DNA from 3 places in the Shewanella sp. 8A genome. Region 1 is predicted to be linked to each of the others. Evidence: predicted binding sites of a transcription regulator. Region 1 holds the regulator's gene; each other region holds the start of a gene.
What was found. The regulator sigma-54, encoded in region 1, starts transcription at its own class of promoters, with help from an activator protein. The targets are predictions, from matches to a motif close to GTTGGCACGNNNNTNGNNT.
Positions count from the first base shown of each region.

Region 2: the regulator sigma-54 is predicted to act here: its motif matches at 2,717-2,735, upstream of M0413_RS05850 (FlgO family outer membrane protein).
Region 3: the regulator sigma-54 is predicted to act here: its motif matches at 3,057-3,075, upstream of M0413_RS04490 (nitric-oxide reductase large subunit).

Region 1 covers NZ_JAMDJP010000021.1:5,578-10,225, forward strand. Annotated here, with positions in the region: gene rapZ (RNase adapter RapZ) at 1-655, opposite strand, end outside; gene ptsN (PTS IIA-like nitrogen regulatory protein PtsN) at 652-1,095, opposite strand; gene hpf (ribosome hibernation promoting factor) at 1,098-1,385, opposite strand; gene M0413_RS15610 (RNA polymerase factor sigma-54) at 1,414-2,889, opposite strand; gene lptB (LPS export ABC transporter ATP-binding protein) at 2,996-3,727, opposite strand; gene lptA (lipopolysaccharide transport periplasmic protein LptA) at 3,724-4,275, opposite strand; gene lptC (LPS export ABC transporter periplasmic protein LptC) at 4,262-4,648, opposite strand, start outside.
Region 2 covers NZ_JAMDJP010000005.1:181,470-186,117, forward strand. Annotated here, with positions in the region: gene M0413_RS05835 (motility associated factor glycosyltransferase family protein) at 1-1,218, opposite strand, end outside; tRNA gene M0413_RS05840 (tRNA-Arg) at 1,266-1,341, opposite strand; gene M0413_RS05845 (flagellar assembly protein FlgT) at 1,397-2,572, opposite strand; gene M0413_RS05850 (FlgO family outer membrane protein) at 2,851-3,483, shown strand; gene M0413_RS05855 (LPP20 family lipoprotein) at 3,480-3,929, shown strand; gene M0413_RS05860 (flagella synthesis protein FlgN) at 4,052-4,477, opposite strand; gene flgM (flagellar biosynthesis anti-sigma factor FlgM) at 4,480-4,648, opposite strand, start outside.
Region 3 covers NZ_JAMDJP010000004.1:131,775-136,422, reverse strand. Annotated here, with positions in the region: gene norR (nitric oxide reductase transcriptional regulator NorR) at 1-538, opposite strand, end outside; gene M0413_RS04490 (nitric-oxide reductase large subunit) at 727-3,012, opposite strand; gene M0413_RS04485 (potassium/proton antiporter) at 3,634-4,648, shown strand, end outside.

The DNA.
Region 1 (4,648 bases):
TGAACTTATTCACCAGTGGCTGGCGATTTAAAAACTCCGCTACGGGTTCATCTAAACCGGTGAGAGGTCTAAGCTCCGGTTCCCAATGGGGATTTGGCAAAAAGCGCACATCAAACATAAAGTCAGCTTCGGTCGGCATACCATGCTTAAAACCGAAAGACTCGAAGTTGATCACCAGTTCCTTATCGACACTGCCAAGGAGTATTTGCCGCACTTGGTCGCTGAGTTCATAGATATTCAGATTCGAGGTATCTATATAGTGATCCATCTGCTGTGACAGCGGCTCCAGCAATTTGCCTTCAAGTTTGATGGCTTCTTGCAGTGACACTCGGCTCTTAGATAAGGGATGTAAGCGCCGCGTTTCGCTATAGCGTTTTAGCAGCACTTTATCGCTGGAGTTTAAGAAGAAGCTGGTGAGTTCAGTGCCCGTAGGCAGGCTGGCAAGCTGTTTAACCAGCACTTTGTCTTGCTCTGGTAAATTGCGCACGTCAACACTGATAGCAACGAGATCGTTACTGCCTTTGAGCTGTTCAAGCAAACTGCCAATCAAAGGCAAAGGCAAATTATCGACACAATAGTAGCCGAGATCTTCAAGCACTCTAAGTGCGACCGATTTGCCTGAGCCTGAACGCCCTGACACTATGACCAGTTTCATCCAATGATTACCTGATAGAGTTCCGTTTCATCATGCGTCTTGCGCAATTGTTTTAATATTTGCTTGTCACTGAGCTTTTCAGCCATGCATGACAAGGTACTTAGGTGCTGCTGACATTGGTCGGCAGGCACGAGTAGTGCAAATAAAATATCGACGGGTTGTTTATCGATAGCATCAAAGGCTATCGGCTCCTCACATTTTATCAATATCGCTATGGGTTGTGTTATATCGGTTAATCGACCATGTGGAATGGCGATACCGTTACCTATACCTGTGCTACCCATCTTTTCGCGCGCCACGAGGCTTTCGAAGATCTCTTGAGATGAGAGGGTGGGGTACTGGGCAGCGGCTAAGTCGCTGATGAGTTCCAGTACCTTTTTCTTACTGCCCGGAGTGGCGCAGGTTGTGCACTCCGGCCGCAGTATGGTACGAAGTTCCATTGCTAGTGTTTTGTTAACTTCTCTTTGTGTTTAATAACCTGACGATCAAGTTTATCAATCAGGACGTCTATGGCAGCATACATATCTGCATGCTCTGAAGTCGCGAAGACTTCACCACCGGTGAGGTTGATTCTCGCTTCGGCAATCTGTTGCATTTTCTCAACATTGAGCACAACGTGCACATTATTGATCTGTTCGAAATGACGTTCAAGTTTTGAAAACTTTTCCTCAACATATGCCCGTAACGATTCAGTAATCTCGATATGGTGTCCACTTAGGTTTATTTGCATAGAAACGTCCTCCGATACTCACAATAGGCTATAAACTTTTACGCTGATTGGAAGGGGGAATAAGCATCGCTTCTCGGTACTTCGCAATGGTTCTGCGCGCAACGTTAATTCCCTGTTCTGCCAGAAGTTGAGCCATCTTGCTGTCGCTTAATGGTTTTTTCTGGTTTTCCGCTGCAACCAGTTTCTTAATGAAAGCTCTGATTGCTGTGGATGAGCACTCACCGCCATCATCCGTCCCGACGTGGCTTGAGAAGAAATATTTTAGTTCAAAAAGTCCTTTTGGGGTATGCATGTATTTTTGTGTGGTCACCCGTGAAATGGTGGACTCATGCATCTCTACCGCCTCGGCGATATCGTTTAGGACCATAGGTTTCATGGCTTCTTCACCATATTCGAAGAAACCCTGTTGGTATTGCACTATGCAGTTTGCTACCTTGAGCAGTGTTTCGTTGCGGCTTTCAAGGCTTTTGATAAACCATTTAGCCTCTTGCAGATGGCCACGAATAAATTGGCTATCAGCTTGATTTTTTGAACTTCGGGCCATTGCTGCATATTGCTGATTTACGTTGATTTTTGGCATGCAGTCAGGGTTTAATTCGACCACCCAACGGCCGTTTTTCTTCGACACCGATACATCGGGGATCACATATTCTTCATCGACAGGGGTGATGAGTAAACCGGGGCGAGGATTCAAGGTTTGGATCAGCGCAATACTGTCCCTTAACTCGTCCTCTTTCAGTTTGGTCTTACGCATTAACAGCCTAAAGTCGCGAGCGGCGATCAGATCTAAATGATCTTTGATCAGCATGCGGGCGTTTTCGATGTGAGGGGTATCAGGCGAAAAATGAGATAGCTGGATCAGTAAACATTCGCTTAAATCCCTTGCCGCGACACCAACGGGGTCGAAATGTTGAATACGCTTGAGCACGGCTTCAACTTCGTCGAGTTCAATCTCGGGATTGCCCATGGCTTCGAGGATATCTTCAGTGCTTTGAGTGAGATAACCTTGATCGTCAATGGCATCAATAATCGCGGTGGCAATGGCTAAATCGGTTTCAGAGAAGGGTGTGAGGTTTTTTTGCCATTCTAAATGTTCGTACAACCCCTCGCTAGTTTCCCCTTGGAAGGGCATGTCATCTTCACGGCTGGCGCCAGAACCTGAGTTTGGCGATGCGGTAAATACTTCATCCCAAGTGGTATCCATGGGTAACTCTTCGGGCAGAGATTCTTTGGTCAGCGACTCGGCAATGTCCACGGTGGAATTATCTTGTTCCTGTGGCTGGGCAGTCGTTTCGCTAAAGTCGGTATCGGCGATATCTTGCTTACGTTCGCTAGGCGCGTCAAATTGCTCCTCTTCCAGCTCGAGAAGAGGATTAGAGTCTAAGGCTTGCTGGATTTCTTGTTGCAGTTCCAATGACGACAGTTGCAGCAGGCGAATGGCCTGCTGAAGTTGTGGCGTCATGGTTAACTGTTGACCCAGTTTGAGCTGGAGTGACGCTTTCATGTTACCGCTGATCCCTAGGTTATTATTGTGAGTTTAGGTCGCTTGATATCATATGGATGGAGCCTAGCGCTCTCAAATTCAAGGCTTATTAGCTTTGTTTTAGTAACTATAGCCTGAATTGTTCACCTAAGTACACAGCCCTAACTTGCTGATTGTCTAAGATCTCTGCGGGTGTGCCCTCGGCAATAAGATTACCGTGACTCACAATGTAAGCATGTTCACAGACGTCTAAGGTCTCGCGCACATTGTGGTCTGTGATAAGTACTCCAAGGCCTCGGCTCTTAAGCTGCTCGATAATTTTCTTGATATCGATAACGGAGATCGGATCAACGCCCGCAAAGGGCTCATCAAGCAGAATAAACTTGGGGTTGGCCGCTAAGGCGCGGGCAATTTCGACGCGGCGACGTTCACCGCCCGATAAGGACATGCCTTGGCTGTCACGAATATGGGTGATATGGAACTCTTCTAGCAGTTGCTCTAGTGCTTCTTCGCGCTGGTCACTATTGAGCTCTTTACGGGTTTGCAGTACCGCCATGATGTTGTCGTGTACGGTTAATTTACGAAAGATACTCGCTTCCTGTGGTAGGTAACCAATACCTTTGCGGGCACGCAGATGCATAGGATCGGCGGTTAAATCATCATCGTCGATAAAGATATGGCCTTTATCGCTTTTAACTAAGCCCACGACCATGTAAAAGGTGGTGGTTTTACCCGCACCGTTAGGGCCGAGTAGACCGACGACTTGACCCGTTTTTACTGTCAGGCTGACATCTTTGACAACCTGGCGGCTTTTATAACTCTTGGCGAGATTCTGTGCTTTTAAGGTGATTTGGGTCATTTAGAATCCTGTTTTTTCACAGGTTTATCTGTTGGTGTATTTTTGAGTTCTTCCTGATAATTATCAGGTTGAATAATGGTAATTACGCGATCATCACCATTGCCGCTACTTTCGGCGATCAGTTTTTGCTGAATAATATCGTAACGAATTAAATTGCCTGTAACTTGACTACCCGCTTGGTCTAGGGTCGCTGTACCAGTTAGGGTCAACGTCCGAGTGGCCATTTCATAGCGAATCTCTTTGGCGCTAGCAGATGCAGGGCGGCCATCATCAAGGATTTGGCTGTAGGTTGCTGGATTTCCTGTAGCCAGTAAGACTTTACTATTTTCGCCTTCGACAGAAAATGCACGGAGTTGATCCGCATGGATTTTAATTGAGCCTTGAACAACTTCAACGGGACCGAAGAAAATGATCTGATTGTTTTTAATGTCCGCAGTTTGACTGACGGCTTTAATTTTCACTTCTTGCTGTAAGTCACCGATCTTGGCGAAGGCATTCATGCTTATCATTAGCATTAGGCTGGCAAGTAATATGTTATTTTGCTTCATAGGTTCCTACTACCTGACTGGTCAATTGCACTTCCTGCGCGTTAAGGTCGGCATAAAGGCCTTGCCCTTGAATATTAAAATCTTTCCCTGTGACGTAAATGATGCGGTCAGAGGTCATTATCATTGTGTTGAGATCGAGTTCTAAAAAACTGGTGGACAAGGTTTGTATCGGTTCACCAGGGCTGATGGCATCGATAATAACATTATTTTCTAATACAACCTTGCCAGTATCTTTGTTGAGTCGACCTTGATCGGCTCTGATCTGCCATTTTGCTTTACCTTGGTCGGGATACACAAGATAGACAGGCTGAATAAAGTCGGTTTGGTTTTTAAGCTCATAGTGTTCCATGTGCTTTGCCGTGACGCGACTATT
Region 2 (4,648 bases), on a different contig from region 1:
GTTAGGTTTAATTTTTATATAGCGTTCTAAGCTTCTCAAATATCCTCTAAAGTTTAAATCAGTTTCCACTCTATCACCACGTCCATTAAGGACCCAATGTTTGGCATTATTTATTTTTGGTCCCAAAGAACCATCAGGCCAGAATGCATGAGTTTTATTCTTTGCATAACAAAAGTCACAACCAAACATGGATATCTCATAAGCACCCAAATAAGCTGCTAGATCTATAATAGGGTGAATTACACTACCATTAGTATATAAGCGCAATTTTGGTTGGTAGTTTGATAGAGTATCGTATCTTGCATGTTTTGAATATGCACAATATCTATTTCCCTTCCATTCTTTAACAATGTCAGGTGATATAGTTGGAAAATACACTAATGAAATATTTTCTGTATCCTCAATAGGCATATGGTCTAGACGAATATTTATATCAATACTAACAACAATATCTGGATAGATGCCATGATTTACTAACCCTTTTAATGAGGTGTCGGCAGCAATCATTAATGGTCTTGTGTTGTCTGGTAACTGTCGCTGTTTTAGCAAAAAATCATAGTGATCTTCTAGTGTTGGGCCTGAGGCTATAACATGACACCGAGGTTTCTTATAATACTGTATAAGCAAGTCTGCACTTGGATCATTTTCAATATTTTTTGAATTACTGTTAAATCGAAACTCAACTTTGTCGTTATTAAGGTGTTGCTGATTAGCATAATTACGATTTAGCTCATATACAATTAAATCTCGAATAATAGCATTTTCATTGCTAACTAAATTGAGTTCTGGTGTGATTGCAATATAAGGAAAACTTAGAGTTTTTCCTGCTTGCTCATACAAGTTCACATTCGGATGACTGAGCCATTCCCTCTGATCGGTGTAACAAAGCAGTAATGCGAATACGGCTAAGTTTAAAATGCAAACTTCGATTTTTTGATATTGCGGATTATCCGTTAATAGACTCGGCACATCACCCATACCCACGCCATAAACTGTGACTTGCTGAACATTTGAGGGAAGGGTACTAATAAACAGCTGTGCTTCAGCGATGCGGTCATGGCGACTGCTGAGCTGAATGCCATTAACACTGATAGTTTGGTTTTGGCCTTGAACTAAGTGCGCATCAAGATGGTCAATTGATTGGCTTTTTATCGCTGCAGCCACAATTGGCCAGCGTTTAGCGATAATATTCAGATTAGTGGCAAATAGTTCAGTCATTCCGTTTCCTCGGAAGCTTTCGTGTTGATATTACCGACATCACTATCTGGTCTCTCCACAGGGACTCGAACCCCGATCGGCCGCTTAGGAGGCGGCTGCTCTATCCTGTTGAGCTATGAAGAGACGCTGGTGATTATACTGGTTTTATCTTTGATTAAAAGGCTTATGATTTAGTTGCTTAAATCTTAAGCGCGATGTCGTTTATCTGTACATTGTAAACCGCATTTTGGTCAACGAGTACGGCTGTTGCACTTTCTTCACTCACTTGTTCAATTTGCACTGTTGCTCGGCTTTTGGTAGCAATGGCACGCATTTCATTGAGTCTATCCGGTAAATTGCGTTGTAACACCACTTGGAACTTATCACCAACTCGAATGCCATGTTTTCGGCCTAGGTTGAGAATAATCCGATCTCCTTGACGACTGACAACTTGCCCAAGTAGTGGTCTACAGTTGAGCGTGTTATCAATATCGCGAGTCGCTTCTTGCAGCAGTTGGCTGATATTTTTGCCGTAGGATGAACGCCAAAATCTATCACTATTGGGGGCAACAATGGCTTGTTCCTCAAATTCCCACCGAGCCGATGTGCTGTAGGTTTTGTTCCATACTTCTTCACCGCTAATGCCGTGATAAAGGCTAAGCTTTAATTGGAACTGTCTTTGTGGCGCTTCATCCCACCATCCCATAAAGGTGGCTTGTACTGGCTCGGTTGAAATATCAATAATTTGCGGTAGTAAAATGTATTGGCTATCGGTAATTTCACTCAGCCAACTCGGAAGTCTATAGCCGCGGATATCGACCAGTTCTTGTGCGATATCGAGCCTTTCTTTGGCATGGATATGGCTGTATCCAGTTGATGAGTAGCCATCAATACTATTACCGAGTCTTTCGGAGATGACTTCTTCAAATCCTGATAATTGGCCGTAGCGTAATTGTGCTCGATCTTTTATTTGGGCTTGGGGAATAAGGATCGCGGCTTTTAATTGGCCCGTTGGGCATTGTTGTGTTGGGTCATCATTCAGATCGAGCCTGAGCGACACATAAATTTTATTCCCTTGAATGCGTTCACTCACTAACTGAATACTAATCGCTTGAGCGTTACGATTAATGGCGAAGCTGTCTTGCGTGAGATTGCCGTTGGTGGTTTGTTGTTCACTGGATATTTGGATCCCGGTGCTGAGGGTGGCATAGCTAACCGCTTGATTGATGGCTTCTTCCCGCGCTTGGGCGATGTTGCCATTGGTGATGATTGCTTCACCACTGGCTTCGACCCATTCTGCTTGCGCTTGATTAGCTTGAAGTGCGGCCAGCAGTAGGCTGCTAATGATGAGCAAGTGCTTTCTGAGTATGTTCATTAATAAGCCCTTCAGGTCAATTGTGCCAATCAGTTGAGTCAGTTTAATGGCGGTTTTATTGGCTGTAAAAGCAAGTTTCGTGCCTAATTTATGAAATATACCCAAACCATCTGAAGTTGCTGAATAGGTATAGAGGGTAAAGTTATTGGCACTGTTGTCGATAATCAGGTGAGTTAATCAAGGATTGTATTTTGACTTGGTCTAATATTTGCAATCTTTTTGACTAAAGATTGCGGCTCGCTTTGAGGCGCATTGATATCGATAATGAGGTTATTCCCATGCTAAAGCGTGCGTTCATTCCCCTGGCTCTTTTGGCGCTGATTGGGTGTGCGACTAAACCCGTTGTGCCGCCAAAACCTAGCCTAGTTGATGGCAATGGTTTGCCGCCTACGGCGACAATTAATCATCTAGCGCAGCGAATTGTCACTGAGTTAGTCAAACAGAATGATGCCTTGCGTCCTGATCAACCTATCGTTGTAACTACACCAGTATTAGTGGGCGACATGACGAGTACGAATGCGGTTGCGCTGCAATTGCAGCAGGGACTCATGGCATCGTTGCACAGTTTTCAATTTAATGTGGTGGAGTTAAATCTCGCCGATGGACTGCGTGTTACTGGTGAGGGCGATTTTATTTTGACGCGTGACTGGCAAAAATTGTCTACTAATTTGCCTGTTGACCATATTGTGGTATCCACGATGAGCCCGACGACTAATGGCTTAGCGATTAATACTCGAATCGTTACCTTAAGTAACAACCGAGTGGTGTCAGCTTCACAGACCTTTGTTACACAAAAAGAATTAAGCAATTATATGCAGCCCTCTGAGCAAGTGATCTCCCACGATGGGATTTTATATCGTCAGTCGGCTCCCGGTATGAATGAAGTGCGTGTATTAGGAGATGGAAAATGAAACGCTACCTGTTGGTGATTGCGGCGCTTCTACTGACAAGTTGTGCCTCTAGAGACAAGTATGTGCAGTGGGAAGATGTTCCTCCATCTAGCTTCCCTAAGCTAACGGCCATTGGTTATGCCCCGTTAGCGACTCAACCAGCGAAAGAGCAATCTCAAAGAATGTTGATGGCGATGCAGGCCTCAAAAATCGTGGCTTATCGTGAACTGGCTGAACAAGTGTATGGACAAAAGATCACCGCTAACAGCAGTGTCAGTGATTGGATGCTAACCGATGATAATGTTAAAGCTTCAGTCACTGGGGTGATCCGCGGCGCAAGAGTAGTTAAAAGTTATCCCGCAGGTGAGCATTACGTTACTGAGTTAGAACTTGATTTTTCTAAGGTATGGCAAATCTATCAGCAGCAGAGTCGGCCACAGAGAATTAAAGAAGTCACTTACTTTTAAGGTGTCATCTCCTATCAACCAGAAGACAAGCATGAGATGGTTTGGGTACAGATAATCGATAAACAAAAACCGCGCTAACTAAGCGCGGTTTTTGTTAGAAATCCGTTTGTACTTATAACGCCTTACGCTTTTAGATCATTGCCTAAGCTGGAGATTGTTGAGGTTTTACCTTTATCGTTATACGTCAGCGTGGTGGCATTTCGGCTCGCCTGCAAGGCTTGAGCAAAGCGGTTTAGGCTTGCAAGATTCATCTCGATCAAACTAGCATTTTGTGCGTTGAGATCTTTGCATTCTGCTAGAGCCTCTTTAACCACTGCCATTTTATCGGATAGCTCCACTTGCTCTGTGAGTAAGGCTTTATCGCTGTGACTAGCCAGCAAGTCATCATTTGCTTTAAGGTCTTGTAGACATGTTGATTTTTGCTCAGCAAGCGACAAAAGCAAATCGGCGTTTTGGTCAACCAAAGCGCCTTTTTCCTTAAGAATAATTTGTTTAAGAACAGCCAAATGGGCGTGTTGTTGATCTACCAGTTTAGCTATTTCTGTCATAGTTACTCTTTATTAAGCTCATTTAATTCTGCTTCGAAGCTGGCAATATTCGCAGCCAACTTTTCGGGATCAATTTTATAACGACCTTCGGCAATGGCTTGTTTTATTTCGGCCACCTTCTTTTGGTCGACTTCAGGTAGACTGGCCATTTTGGTTTGAGCTCCTTGTAAC
Region 3 (4,648 bases), on a different contig from region 1:
GTGCATGGGTTGAATGGCTGTTTAGGGCCATACGTTCAAGTTTTTCAACCAGTAAAGCATTACTTAAAGATGCTGCGGCAATGGCACTTAAACTGCGTAGCTCGGCATTGCTGAATTGATCAAATTGCAGAGGATTAAAGGCATCAATAGTTACGGCCCCGATAAGCTGTTCATCGGCAAATAACGGTAGTCCGATACAGGCATGCACTTTTAATGCGCCTGTTTGATTGGGGATTAAACCATCGTAAGGGTCTGCAAGTTCGCTGTCAGCCGGGAAGCGCACTATATCCCCCGCACGGGCAATAGCCTCAAGCCTTGGGTGCTCATTAAGGATAAAACGTCTGCCTAGTACGTCATCATTCAAACCATCGATGGCGAGTGGGGTAAAATACTGACCATGAAACGTGAGTAGCGCAGCGGCATCACAGTGTAAGTTTTCTCTAACGGTGTTGAGCAGCCGTGAGAAGCGGTCTCTATGGGCTAAACCTGAGGTGATATCGAGGGCGATACGGGTAAGATCGGTTTGACTAAGGGCCATAAAAACTCCAGCAGCTAGATTACCCTGATTTATACCATTGATTGTTATATTGACACATGTAGTTTAAACACGACTAACAGCAAAATGTATGCAGGAATGACTCACCGCAACGTAGCTGCTAGAGATTAGGCAACCAAGGTGCCAGCAATGGCACCTTGGTGTGGGACTAACCGGTATTTAGTCTGGTGTTAGTGGTCTGGTAGTAATTGTTCCCCTTGTAACTTTGCAGGTTTATTCAGGGCTTTTCTAATTAAGTCAAATAAGAAGGTGCCCATCAATAATCCGCCGATACTGAAGATGATATCCCCAAACATACGCATCCATACCAGTCTTTCAATCAGTGGACTATGAATGACCTCTGGCGAGCGGGCATACCAATACCCGTGGTCGATGACCGCAAAAAACTGCGTAATCCCTACAGGTAATAGTGACATAAACACCATAGCCGCTAGGCCAATATTGAGGCTCCAGAAGGCGCCTTTGAGCATTTTGTCATTCCACTGCATATTGCCAGTTAGACCGCGCAGACAGAAAAGCATTAGTCCCATGCCGAGCATGCCATAAACCCCCATAAAGGCGGCGTGACCGTGGGTGGCAGTGGTATTTAACCCTTGAATGTAATAGAGCGAGATTGGCGGGTTGATTAAGAAGCCTAGCATACCGGCACCGACCAAGTTCCAAAACGCGGTAGCCACAAAGAACATAATCGCCCAGTGATAACGCTGCATCCATGGACTGGCTTTACGCAAGCGGTAGGTTTCCATTGCTTCAAAACCTATGATGGCTAAAGGCACCACTTCTAAGGCCGAGAAAATTGCGCCCCAGGCGATAACCGAGGTTGGTGTGCCAGTAAAATAGAGGTGGTGTAAAGTGCCGATTAAACCACCGGTTAAGAAGATTACCGTTGTAAACAAGACCGCACCGTTGGCGCTACGGCCACGGATTAAGCCCAAACGTACCAGCATTAAGGCGATAACGGCAGTCGCAAAGGTTTCGAAGAAGCCCTCAACCCACAGATGTACTACCCACCAACGCCAGTATTCTGCAATCGCTAAGTTGGAGTGTTTGCCCATAAAGAGGCCAGCGCCATAGAACAAACCAATTGCGACGCAGGAGGCATAGAGTACCCAAATAACAGGGCGCATCTCGCCTTGAACTTTGAGGGCGGGTTTGATGGCGGCGGTGACTAGGGCGAGCCAAATCAATAATCCAACGAGGAGTAAGATTTGCCATACTCGACCCAGATCTATGTATTCATATCCTTGATGGCCAAAGAGAAAGTTCATATCGAGATCAAAATACTGCTGTACCCCAATCCATTCGCCCGCCATTGAACCGAGCACAACCACCACTAAGGCTACCCAGAGTACGTTAACGCCTATTCGTTGATATTTGGGTTCATGGCCCGATAATGCAGGAGCAATATACAGTCCTGTACCTAACCAAGCAGTTGCGATCCAAAATACGGCTAATTGGGTGTGCCAAGTACGCGTTACTGAATAGGGGAGTATTTCCGCAATAGGTAAACCATAAAACTCTTGGCCTTCTACCGCATAGTGAGCGGTAATACCTCCGAGTAAAATTTGCAGTAAAAAGAGACCTATCGCCGTAATGAAGTATTTGCCGACGGCTTTTTGTGAAGCGGTTGGTTTAGTGAAAAACAGCGGGTCTTGTTCCGACGGCTTAGGCAGACTTTCGTGCTTACCGCTGGCATGGTGCCATAGCAATCCACCAATACCCGCTATCAGGGTCACGATACTGAGTATCGACCAGACAATATTATCCGAGGTGGGAGTATTGCCTAATTGAGGATCGAACGGCCAGTTATTAGTGTATGTATAGGGTGCATCTGGGCGTTCAGTGATGGCAGCCCAAGCCCCCCAAAACAGGAACGCATTAAGTTGTTCACGGCGTGTAACATCGGGCACTGTGCCCTCTTTCATGGCGTATTGTTCGCGTAGTGAACTGAGTTTAGGGTCATCACCAAACAAGGATAAATAGTGTTGATTAACCGTGCGAATTGCTTCTACTCGTGTGGTCGATAGCCTAATAAGCTGAGTGCCATCGATCTGTTGTTCAACACTGTTATGGCGTAAATCATCCCTTAATGCTTGTTCAAGCCCCGCTTTTTCTTGGGAACCTAGTTGCTCGAAAGGCGTTTGATATTGTTGCTTGGCGCGCAGGTCGAGCCAAGCTTGGGCTTCTCTGTGTAACCAGTCTGCGGTCCAATCGGGGGCGACATAGGAGCCATGTCCCCAAATCGAACCGAGTTGATGGCCGCCCATTGATCGCCATACTAATTGACCTTGTTCTATATCATTTTCACTAAAGATAACTTGGCCATTCACATCGACAAATGCACTGGGAATGGGTGGTTTTTCTCGATAAATTTCACTGCCTACGCTCAGTAGTACAGTAAATGAGGCAATCAACACTAATAATAGTGCGATAGCGGTGAGTTTTTGTTTGCTCATAAATCCCCTTAATCCAACGTCATTTTGATACCTGTAATTTGCTATTGCGCAATATGTGCCAAGTATTTTTGTCATTGAAAATAAAGGAAAAAATTTAATTTAAATTATTTATAGTGTCTTTTTGATAGTAATAAAGATTGTCATCATGACATTTACTGTCTTTATGACAGCCATTGGTGGGCCAATGTTGATAACACAATGAACTATTCAATTTAATGTGGTCTTTCAAGGTATTGCGGCGATAAATATAGTTAGATGTATGTTTTTATCGATATAGTGTCTTTTTAGATGGTTACCGATATTTTTTTTTGATTAAAAATGGAAAGTTTGTATTGGATTTATTTTTTAAAGAACTTGATAAATATAAGCTTTATTTTATTTATGCTTATAGTTTGATGTTCTGGTTGTATTTGTCTTTTTATGTGTTTTTATCTGAAAATTAGCCTAAAGTTACTGTTGATGATTATTTTAGTGTAGATGATTGAAATTTAATATTTAAAACTCCAATAATCTGCATTTTTTATGCTAGTATAGAAACACTGAAATTTTTAATTGAGTCATTTTTAATCTAGGTGTTTTTGCTATCGTTTAGCTGAGCCAGCAGCATTTAAGGAGGCATGTGTGGATGCAGATTCCATCAATAGTTTTTTTCTGATCGGTGCCTTACTTACTGCCGTGAGTGTTTTGCTTAGTCCCATGTCATCCCGTCTTGGGATTCCTATCTTATTAATTTTCCTCGCCGTAGGTATTCTTGCTGGTGAAGATGGTCCCGGCGGTATTCTCTTCGATGATTATTCAACCGCTTATCTTGTCAGTAACTTAGCCTTAGCCATTATTTTGCTCGATGGCGGTATGCGCACTCGGGTCGCGAGCTTCAGGGTCGCACTGTGGCCTGCGTTATCCTTGGCAACCTTTGGGGTGGCGATCACCACCAGTATCACAGGCATTATGGCTGCGTGGCTATTTGACTTACATTGGCTACAAGGTTTGCTTGTGGGAGCGATTGTCGGCTCTACCGATGCGGCGGCGGTATTCTCACTGTTAAAGGGACGCAGCCTTAATGAGCGGGTTGGAGCAACGCTGGAAATCGAATCGGGTAGTAACGACCCTATGGCGGTATTTTTAACTGTCACCTTGATTGCCATTCTCGGCAATGTCGATGCCGAGCTATCTGCAAGCTTTATGCTGATTAGCTTTATTAAACAATTTGGGCTGGGAATTTTATTAGGCTTGGGTGGTGGCTGGCTGCTATGGAAATTGGTGAACTTAAGTCAACTCGCTGAAGGTCTATATTCGATTCTCGTGCTCAGTGGCGGCCTTATTATTTACGCTGCATCGAACAAGCTAGGTGGCAGTGGCATTCTGTCGATTTACTTAGTTGGCCTATTCCTCGGTAATAAGCCAACTCGTGGACGTCATGCGATATTAAACGTATTGGATGGAATGACTTGGGTGAGTCAAATCGGCATGTTCCTCGTCTTGGGACTACTCCTAACCCCCTCGGATCTATTAGATATTTGGCTGCCGGGCTTAGCACTGGCCTTTGGGATGATCCTGTTTGCCAGACCTTTAGCGGTATGGCTAAGTTTGCTGCCATTTAAGAGTTTTAGCAGCCGTGACCGCTGGTTTATCTCTT